Regions from separate parts of the Kitasatospora sp. NPDC002543 genome, predicted to be linked through region 1. Evidence: riboswitches for the same ligand, from Rfam matches in the RefSeq annotation. Region 1 holds a riboswitch; the other holds the start of a gene.

Region 1 (4,985 bases):
GCGCCCGGGGTAGCCGGGCCAGGGCCGCTGCGGTTGCTGCTGCCAGCCCTGCGCCGGCGGCTGGGTTCCGTACGCGTAGCCCGGCATCGACTGGCCGGGGTAGGGCGGCGGGGGCACCGGCGGGTAGGGGCCCGTCGGCGGTCGGCCCGCCTCCCGGTCGAAGAACGGCCGGGCGTTGGCGCGCATCCACAGCGCCACCGGGTCGTACTCGTCCGACATCGCCACCGTGGACACCGCGAGCCCCTCCGGGGCCACCGCGATCGCGCGCTGCATCAGCGCCCGCACCGCCTCCACGGCCGGCGGCGAACTCTCGTACAGGTCAAGGCCGATGGCCAGGTACGGCTCGCCCACCGCGGGCTGCACCCAGGCCCGGCGCAGCGCCCGTACCGCGCGCACCTCGACGGCCTGCCGCTCCAGCAGCGCGAAGAACGGCTGGGCGTTCAACTGCGGCTCGCTCAGCTTCAACGGGCCCGCCGGCAGCCGGTCCAGGCCGGCAGCGATCCGCCGCAGGTCGGCCCAGGGCACCCCGACGCCTCCGCCGGGCGCGTGCGGATTGAGCCACAGGCCCCAGCGGGTGCGGTACAGCGAGGCCGCGATCTCCCGGCCGGAGATGACCTCGTGGGCCCGGGCCCAGCCGGAGGAGGTCAGCTGTTCGGACGAGGTGACGGCGGGCGCGTAGCCGTGGCCGCTGATCTCCATGTTCCCGTACTGCGCGTCCGGGCTGCCCGGGGTGCCGTGCCACAGCAGCATCCAGACCTGGCCGTCCGCCAGCGCGTGCAGCAGCCGCTCGTACGCGTCGTAGCGCTCCGGCGCGACATCGCGCAGGGCGCGCTCCAACGCGCCGGGATCAGCTCCCGGGCGCCCGGCCGGTGCCTGGCCCCAGGCCCCCGGCACACCGCCCGCTCCCGTTCCCGCACTCATGCGCCCACCTCGCCGCGCCTCTTTCCCTCAACCCGCCGGCCCGTCGGCCGTCTGCACGCACCCTATGGCGCGGCACCGGCCACCGCCACGGCGACGTGCCTTTGATCCGGACCCGCTCAGGCCCGCGTATAGAACGGCAGTACCCGGGTGAGCAGCCACTCGACCACCGGGTCGTCGGCGAGGTCGAGCAGTACGAGGTGGACGCCGCCGGGCAGCGGCGCGGTTCCCAGCGCTCGGCCGAGCGCGTCGTTCACCGCGGCCGGGTCGGCCGGGGCCGCCGGGTCCAACTGGACGCCCACGAACATCACGGTCGGCTCGCCCTCGATGCTGGCCAGCGCCCTGCGCGCGGTCAGCACCCCGGGCAGTGCCGACAGTTCGCCCCGGCAGGCGGCCAGGAAGTGCTCCGGGTCCTCGCCCGGCACCGGCTCGCGCAGCGCCACCCGCCCGCCGGTCGGTGCCGAGGCGTCCCCGGCCGACTCCCAGCGGTCCTCGCGCGGACCGCGGCGCAGCTCGGCGACGCCCTGCGGCGGCACCGGGATGCCCACCGCCGCGTCCGGGTTCACCGCGATGCCCACGCCCAGCGGCAGTCCGCGGGCGAACTCCCACACCGGGGCGATCGCGAAGGCCATCCCCGGCGCCTGCTGGAGGAACACCTCCTGGGAGGAGAACACCGGCACGTACGGGTCCCCGCCCAGCTCGACGGTCGGCAGGTCCAGCGCCTGCCCCTGCGGGTCGGCCCCGGCCGGCAGCGGCACCCAGACCTGACTGCGGGCCAGCACCTCGATCACCCGTGCCGTCGCGCCCGGATCGCCCAGGGCCGCGGTCAGCACCTGCTCCAGCTCGTTGGCCGGCCACGAGCCGCCCGCCGGCGCCTCGTCCGCTCCGCCCCACCCCTGCTGCTGCTCCACCGGGTACCCCATGCGCCGCCGATTCCGCCCTCTGCCGGTCGGCCGCCCTCTGCTGCGCCGACGCGCAGCAGTCTAGAGGCGAGGGGGGTGTGGGGTCAGGACTCGTGTTCGGGTCCGGCCGATGTGACCGGGTCCCCTCTCCCCTCCCGCTCCGGGACGTGCCATGATGTGCCCGTCCGACGGCATGCGCCGCGGGCCCCACCAACTCCATACCGGCCGCTCGAACCCGCGCGGGAGAGCCCGGAGTGCCGTTCAGGCACAGCCGGCGCCGAAGGAGCAAGTCCTCCCCGGAATCTCTCAGGCACCCCTACCGCACGGGTTAGGCACATCTGGAAAGCGGCGCCCGGCCCTGTCGTGCGCCCACCCACGGTGCAAGCCGCCATGCTGTCCCCCAAGCTGGAAACGGCTGCGGGCGGCGGGCGGTGAAGCTCTCAGGTTCGACGACAGATGGGGAGACCCACGCCGCCGCATGCCCGCGCGCAGGGTCGGCCCCGTTTCGGGTCCGGTCCGGCGCGTGCACCCCTGAGTGCCCCGACCGAGGAGTTCCTGGCCATGTCGTCCCTCCGCCTGACCGCGCTCGACGCGCTGCACCGCGCCCTCGGCGCGACCATGACCGACTTCGCCGGCTGGGACATGCCGCTGCGCTACGGCAGCGAGCGCGAGGAGCACCTCGCCGTCCGCACCAAGGCCGGCCTGTTCGACCTCTCCCACATGGGCGAGATCACCGTCACCGGCCCGCAGGCCGGCGAGATGCTGGACCACGCGCTGGTCGGCTTCGTCTCCGCGCTGGGCGAGCTGCGCGCCCGCTACACCATGATCTGTGCCGAGGACGGCGGCATCCTGGACGACCTGATCGTCTACCGCCTGCGCGAGGACGCCTTCCTGGTCGTCGCCAACGCCTCCAACGCCCAGCTGGTCCTCGACGAGCTGATCGCCCGTGCCAAGGGCTTCGACGCCGTCGTCACCGACGACCGCGACACCTACGCGCTGATCGCCGTCCAGGGCCCGGAGGCCACCGGCATCCTGGCCGGGACCACCGACGCCGACCTGCCCGGGCTGAAGTACTACGCGATCCTCCCGGCCAAGGTGGCCGGCCGCGACGTGCTGCTCGCCCGCACCGGCTACACCGGCGAGGACGGCTTCGAGATCTTCTGCCACCCGGTCGACGCCGAGCCGGTCTGGCAGGCGCTGACCGCCGCCGGCGAGGGCCGGGGCCTGATCCCCTGCGGCCTGTCCTGCCGCGACACGCTGCGCCTGGAGGCCGGCATGCCGCTGTACGGGCACGAGCTGTCCACCGACCTGACCCCGTTCGACGCGGGCCTGGGCCGGGTCGTGCGCTTCGACAAGACCACCAACGAGGGCGCCTTCGTCGGCCGCAAGGCGCTGGAGCAGGCCGCCGCCGCGGCCGAGACCAACCCGCCGAAGAAGCTGGTCGGCCTGGTCTCCGACGGCAAGCGGGTGCCGCGCGCCGAGTACACCGTGGTCTCCACCGAGGGCGAGCCGATCGGCCGGATCACCTCCGGCGCGCCGTCCCCGACCCTGGGCCGGCCGATCGCGATGGCCTACGTCGACGCCGCCCACGCGGAGCCCGGCACCACCGTCGCGGTGGACGTCCGCGGCAAGCACGAGCCCGTCCAGGTCGTGGCGCTGCCGTTCTACAAGCGCGCCCGCTGAGCCCACGCCCCGAGCCTCCGCAGGGCCCCGGTTTTCCCATACACGCACGTCGCAGCCGTCCGCGCGGCGGCCCGCTTCGTCGTACCCGCTTCCCATCCTGGAGAATGACGCCATGAGCAACCCCCAGCACCTGCAGTACACCAAGGAGCACGAGTGGCTGACGGCCGCCGAGGACGGTGTCTCCACGATCGGCATCACCGAGCACGCCGCCACCGCGCTCGGTGACATCGTCTACGTGCAGCTGCCCGCGGTCGGCGACACCGTGACCGCCGGGGAGACCTGTGGCGAGCTGGAGTCCACCAAGTCGGTCAGCGACCTGTTCTCCCCCGTGACCGGCGAGGTCGTCGAGATCAACCAGGACGTCGTCGACGACCCGGCGTCCGTGAACGCGGACCCGTTCGGGAACGCCTGGCTGATCAAGGTGCGCGTCGAGGCCACCGACACCCTGCTCAGCGCGGACGAGTACACCGCCTTCATCGGCGGCTGAGACACCTGACCGGGGCGGCCTCCGCGCGGCGGCCGCCCCGCCCCAGCCGCGGCCCCCTTTCCACCTCCACCGGGAAGACCACACCATGACGGTTCTCAACCAGTCCCTGCACGCCCTCGACCCGGAGATCGCCGCCGCGGTCGACGCCGAGCTGCACCGCCAGCAGACCACCCTGGAGATGATCGCCTCCGAGAACTTCGCCCCGGTGGCGGTCATGGAGGCCCAGGGCTCGGTGCTCACCAACAAGTACGCGGAGGGCTACCCCGGCCGCCGCTACTACGGCGGCTGCGAGCACGTCGACGTGGTCGAGCAGATCGCGATCGACCGCATCAAGGCCCTGTTCGGCGCCGAGCACGCCAACGTCCAGCCGCACTCGGGCGCGCAGGCCAACGCCGCCGCGATGTTCGCGCTGATCCAGCCGGGCGACACCATCCTGGGCCTGAGCCTGGCCCACGGCGGTCACCTGACCCACGGCATGAAGATCAACTTCTCCGGCAAGCTCTACAACGTGGCCGCGTACCACGTGGACGAGAAGACCGGCCAGGTCGACATGGCCGAGGTCGAGCGCCTCGCCAAGGAGCACCAGCCGAAGCTGATCATCGCCGGCTGGTCGGCCTACCCGCGTCAGCTCGACTTCGCCGCGTTCCGGCGGGTCGCCGACGAGGTCGGCGCGCTGCTCATGGTGGACATGGCGCACTTCGCCGGCCTGGTGGCCGCCGGGCTGCACCCGAACCCGGTCCCCTACGCGGACGTGGTCACCACCACCACCCACAAGACCCTGGGCGGCCCGCGCGGCGGCGTCATCCTGTCCAAGGCCGAGTACGCCAAGAAGATCAACTCCGCGGTCTTCCCCGGCCAGCAGGGCGGCCCGCTGGAGCACGTGATCGCCGGCAAGGCGGTCGCCTTCAAGGTCGCGGCCTCGGAGGAGTTCAAGGAGCGCCAGCAGCGCACCCTGGACGGCGCCCGCATCCTCGCCGAGCGCCTGCTCCAGGCCG
Region 2 (4,985 bases), on a different contig from region 1:
CGATGTCGTCCACCGTCACGCCCGTCTCCTTGGTCAGCGGACGCAGGTCGATGATGCACTCGTGCGCGACCAGGCCGCCCGGGCCGGTGTAGAGCACCGGGAAGTGCGGCGCCAGGCGCTTGGCGATGTAGTTGGCGTTCAGCACGGCGACCTGGGTCGCGTGCTTGAGGCCCTCGCCGCCCATCAGCCGGACGTACGCCCAGGAGATCGGCAGGATGGCCGCCGAGCCCCACGGCGCGGCCGAGATCGGGCCGACGCCGGTGGCCGGGCCGGCCTCCGACTGCAGCGGGTGGTTCGGCAGGTACGGCGCCAGGTGGGCGCGCACCGCCACCGGGCCGACGCCCGGGCCGCCGCCGCCGTGCGGGATGCAGAAGGTCTTGTGCAGGTTCAGGTGCGAGACGTCCGCGCCGAACTTGCCCGGCTTGGCGAGGCCGACCAGGGCGTTCAGGTTGGCGCCGTCCACGTAGACCTGGCCGCCGGCCTCGTGCACCAGGGCGCAGATGTCGGTGATCTGGGTCTCGTACACGCCGTGGGTGGACGGGTAGGTGACCATCAGCACGGCGAGGTTGTCGCGGTGCTGCTCGATCTTGGCCTTCAGGTCCTCGACGTCCACGTCACCGTCGACCAGGGTCTTCACCACGACCACGCGCATGCCGGCCATCACGGCGGAGGCCGCGTTGGTGCCGTGCGCCGAGGACGGGATCAGGCAGACGTCGCGCTGGGTGTCACCGTTGGCGTGGTGGTAGGCGCGCACGGCCAGCAGGCCGGCCAGCTCGCCCTGCGAGCCCGCGTTCGGCTGGATCGACACGGCGTCGTAGCCGGTCACCTCGACGAGCTGCTGCTCCAGCTGGCGGATCAGGGTCAGGTAGCCCTGGGCCTGGTCGATCGGCGCGAAGGGGTGCAGCTGGCCGAACTCGGGCCAGGTCACCGCCTCCATCTCGGTGGTCGCGTTGAGCTTCATGGTGCAGGAGCCCAGCGGGATCATGCCGCGGTCCAGCGCGTAGTCCCGGTCCGACAGGCGGCGCAGGTAGCGCAGCATGGCGGTCTCGGAGCGGTGGCTGTGGAAGACCGGGTGGGTCAGGTACTCGTCCTCGCGCAGCAGCGCGGCGGGCAGCGTCTCGGCGGCCTCGGCGACCTCGACGGCGGGGACGCCGAACGCGGCCCACACACCGGCCAGGTGCTCGCGGGTGGTGGTCTCGTCGGTGGAGACGGAGATCCGGTCGGCGCCGTCCTGGTGGACGTTGATGCCGTTGGCGCGGGCGGCGGCGGCGATCTCGGCGGCGCGGCCCGGGACGACGGCGGTGACGGTGTCGAAGAACTCGCCGTGCAGCAGCTCGACGCCGCCGGCCCGCAGGCCCTCGGCGAGGGCGGCGGCGTAGCGGTGGGTGCGGCGGGCGATGTCGGCCAGGCCGTCCGGACCGTGGTACACGGCGTACATCGAGGCCATGACGGCGAGCAGCACCTGCGCGGTGCAGATGTTGCTGGTGGCCTTCTCGCGGCGGATGTGCTGCTCGCGGGTCTGCAGCGCCAGGCGGTAGGCGCGGTTGCCGTCGACGTCGACGGAGACGCCGACCAGGCGGCCGGGCAGCGAGCGGGCGTACTCGGCGCGCACCGACAGGTAGCCGGCGTGCGGGCCGCCGAAGCCCATCGGCACGCCGAAGCGCTGCGAGGTGCCGCAGGCGATGTCGGCGCCCAGCGAGCCCGGGGACTTGAGCAGGGTCAGCGCGAGCAGGTCGGCGGCGACGGCGACGATCGCGCCCAGGCCGTGCGCCTGCTCGATCACCGGGGCGAGGTCGCGGACCACGCCGGTGGCGCCCGGGTACTGGAGCAGCACGCCGAAGACGCCGCGCTCGGCGATCTCGGCCGGGATGCCCTCGGAGAGGTCGGCGACGACGACCTCGACACCGGTCGGCACGGCGCGGGTGTTGATCACCGCGACGGTCTGCGGCAGGGTCTCGGCGTCGACCAGGAAGACGCCGCCCTTGACCTTGGTGACGCGGCGGGCGAGGGCCATCGCCTCGGCGGCCGCGGTGCCCTCGTCCAGCAGCGAGGAGCCGGAGGTCGGCAGGCCGGTCAGGTCGGAGACCAGGGTCTGGAAGTTGAGCAGCGCCTCCAGGCGGCCCTGCGAGATCTCCGGCTGGTACGGGGTGTAGGCGGTGTACCAGGCCGGGTTCTCCATGACGTTGCGCAGGATCACCGGCGGGGTGAAGGTGCCGTAGTAGCCCAGGCCGATCATCGGCTGGAGCACCTGGTTGCGGCCGGCCAGCTCGCGCAGCTCGGCGAGGACCTGGGCCTCGGTCCGGCCGGCGGGCAGGTCCAGGGCGGTGATGGAACGGATCGCCTCGGGCACCGCGGTGGCGGCGAGCTCGTCCAGCGAGCCGTAGCCGACGGACGCCAGCATCTTCTCCTGGGCGGCGGCGTCGGGGCCGATGTGGCGGTTCTCGAAGGGGCTGGCCAGCTCAAGCTCGGTGAGGGTCGAGGCGCCGGTGGGGCGTCCCGCGTTCGGCTGGGCGTTCATGGTGGTCGAGGCCTCCTGGTCACGGACCGGCGGGGGTACGCACGCCGGCCGGCCTCGCCGCTGCGAGCAGCGGACAAGCCTGGGCGGGCGGACCCGACAGGCCTCCCCCTCTGTCATCGGGACCTGAGAGCTTCACCCGCACGGGGCGCTGTGGGCGCTCCGCCGGCTTGCACCGTCGGTGAGGGTGGTGATCGCCGGCTTCCGTGCCGACGCTCCTGCCCTGCTTTCCAGAGTGACCTACCCCACACGGTACGGATGCCTGAGAGATTCCGGGGAGGAGTTGCTCCTTCGGCGCTCCGACCAGCGGCTTTCGTGATCGGAGACTCTCCCGAGCGGGCTCTGCGGTCGCCGCCCAGGGTACCAGCGGGAGGCCCCCCGATCACGGCTGCGTCAGGTCGTTCGAGGTCTACGCGCGTCCCCCGGAGGGCGCAGCTCGCACCCCGTACGGCGCACCCTGGTCGCGCCTGTCCGATTAGTGGCTTTTGGTATGAAATTGTGGACGGAAGGGCGCTCCGACCGCCCTCCTGCAGGAGTTCCGCAGGCTCAGTGCACGGGAGGAAAGAGTGCAGACCGAAATCGACCCCCGGGACCTCATCGGTCACAAGGCCGTCGACCGCAACGGAGACAAGATCGGCACGGTCGACGAGGTCTACCTGGACGACGCCACCGGGCGCCCCGAGTGGGCGGCGGTCCGGACCGGCATCTTCGGCCGGGACGCCTTCGTCCCGCTGACCACGAGCGAGTTCTCCGGCGACGAGCTCCGGGTGCCGTACGACAAGTCACTGGTGAAGGAGTCACCGGACTTCGGCGTCGGCCAGCACCTCTCCCCCGCCCAGGAACTCCAGCTGTACCGCTACTACGGGCTCGACACCCCGATGGACAGCCGCCCGAACGGCGAGAACGGGAGCCGGCCCAAGCAGCCCGACCTCGACTTCGGCACCACGGCGGCGGCCGCCGCCGCGACCGGCGCGGCGGCCCCGGCGAAGTCGCTCACCTTCCACACCCCGGAGCGCTCCCCCGAGCCCGCCCCGGCCCGGACGCCCGCCACGGCAGCGCCCGCCGCCGCCGTGGCGGGCGCCGACACCACCAGGACCGCCCCGGAGCCCGAGGTCCGGACCCTCTCCGCCCCCGCCGCCACCGCACCCCCGGCGGCCGCGCCCGCCTCGGCCGACTCCTCCGCGCTCACCACCCACGCGCCCGCCGCCGAACCGAAGGCGCAGTCGCAGCCCGCCCCCATCCCGACGGCGGCCACCACGACAGCCGCGAGCGCCGGCGCCGCACCGGCCGCCCCCAACAGCCCGGTCGAAATCACCTGCCGCGAGGAGCGGCTGGAGATCACCACCGAGTGGCACACCCTCGGCACCGCGAAGCTGCGCAAGTACGTGACGACCGAACAGGTCGAGCGCCGCGTGCCGGTGATCCGCGAGCGCGTCCGGGTCGAGCGCACGCCGGTCAGCGAGGCCGAGCGCGCCGCGCTCACCGAGAAGGACATCGCCGAGGCCGTCGAGGAGGTCACCCTCCGTGAGGAGCGCGCGGTGACCCGCAAGTACCTGGCCCCCGTCGAGCGGGTGCGTCTGGTCGTCGAGCGGTACACGACCGAGGAGGTGATCCGGGAGGAGATCCGCCGGGAGCACGTCGAGGTCCACGACACCACCGGCACCCAGAACCCGGCCCCCCTGGCGTCCGCCGCCTCGCCGTCCACCTCGTCCCCCGAGACGCCCCGCCCGGCCGCACTGCGGCCGCTCGCCTGACAGCACCCCCGGCACGAGGGCCCCGGACAGCCGTCCGGGGCCCTCGTCGCACGCCCGGGCGCCGCTTGTCGCGTACCCGACCCTTCGTCTTTGCCAAAGCTTAACCACTCGATATTTGACACTCTGAAGTATCCCCTGCAAAGTTACTTCAGTTCATTCACTATGTACGAGAGGAAGCAACCGTGAGTGAGGCACCACAGCCCACCACCGCGGCCGAGAAGCAGAGCAGCGCCCGGGTCCTGCCGGCCCTCATCCTGGCGATGCTGTCGTTCAGCGTGGTGCAGACCGCGGTCGTCCCGATCCTGCCCTCGCTGGCCAGGGAACTGAACGTCTCCGCCTCCAGCATCACCTGGCTGATGACCGCCAACCTGCTCTCCGCGGCCGTGCTGACTCCTCTCCTGGGCCGCTTCGGCGACCTCCGGGGCCGCAAGCCGATGCTGCTGATCTCGCTGGCCGGCCTGGTCGCCGGTTCGGCGCTGGCGGTCAGCACCCACTCCTTCACCTGGCTGGTCGTCGCCCGGGTCCTCCAGGGCGCCGGCGGTGGCGTCCTGCCGCTGGCGATCAGCATCGTCCGCGACGAGCTGCCCAAGCAGAAGGTGACCGGCGGCGTCGCCGCCATCAGCGCCTCGATGGGCGTCGGCTCCGGCCTCGGCCTGGTCGCCACCGGCCTCCTGCTGGAGCACTGGAACTACAAGTCCATCTTCTGGATGGGCCTG

Evidence for each region. A riboswitch is a leader RNA that binds a small molecule or an ion and turns the genes downstream of it on or off. The one in region 1 is predicted to bind glycine.
Region 2: it holds a riboswitch for glycine, as region 1 does, so the genes downstream of both, gcvP (aminomethyl-transferring glycine dehydrogenase) here and gcvT (glycine cleavage system aminomethyltransferase GcvT) in region 1, are expected to answer to the same signal.

What each region holds. Positions count from the first base shown of each region.
Region 1 is NZ_JBSFWR010000006.1:137,250-142,234, reverse strand. It holds gene ACWD4P_RS04995 (enhanced serine sensitivity protein SseB C-terminal domain-containing protein) at 1-921, opposite strand, end outside; gene ACWD4P_RS04990 (enhanced serine sensitivity protein SseB C-terminal domain-containing protein) at 1,038-1,841, opposite strand; glycine riboswitch at 2,051-2,152, shown strand; gene gcvT (glycine cleavage system aminomethyltransferase GcvT) at 2,382-3,503, shown strand; gene gcvH (glycine cleavage system protein GcvH) at 3,616-3,990, shown strand; gene glyA (serine hydroxymethyltransferase) at 4,076-4,985, shown strand, end outside.
Region 2 is NZ_JBSFWR010000016.1:13,129-18,113, reverse strand. It holds gene gcvP (aminomethyl-transferring glycine dehydrogenase) at 1-2,518, opposite strand, end outside; glycine riboswitch at 2,622-2,754, opposite strand; glycine riboswitch at 2,756-2,859, opposite strand; gene ACWD4P_RS09910 (PRC and DUF2382 domain-containing protein) at 3,082-4,269, shown strand; gene ACWD4P_RS09905 (MFS transporter) at 4,452-4,985, shown strand, end outside.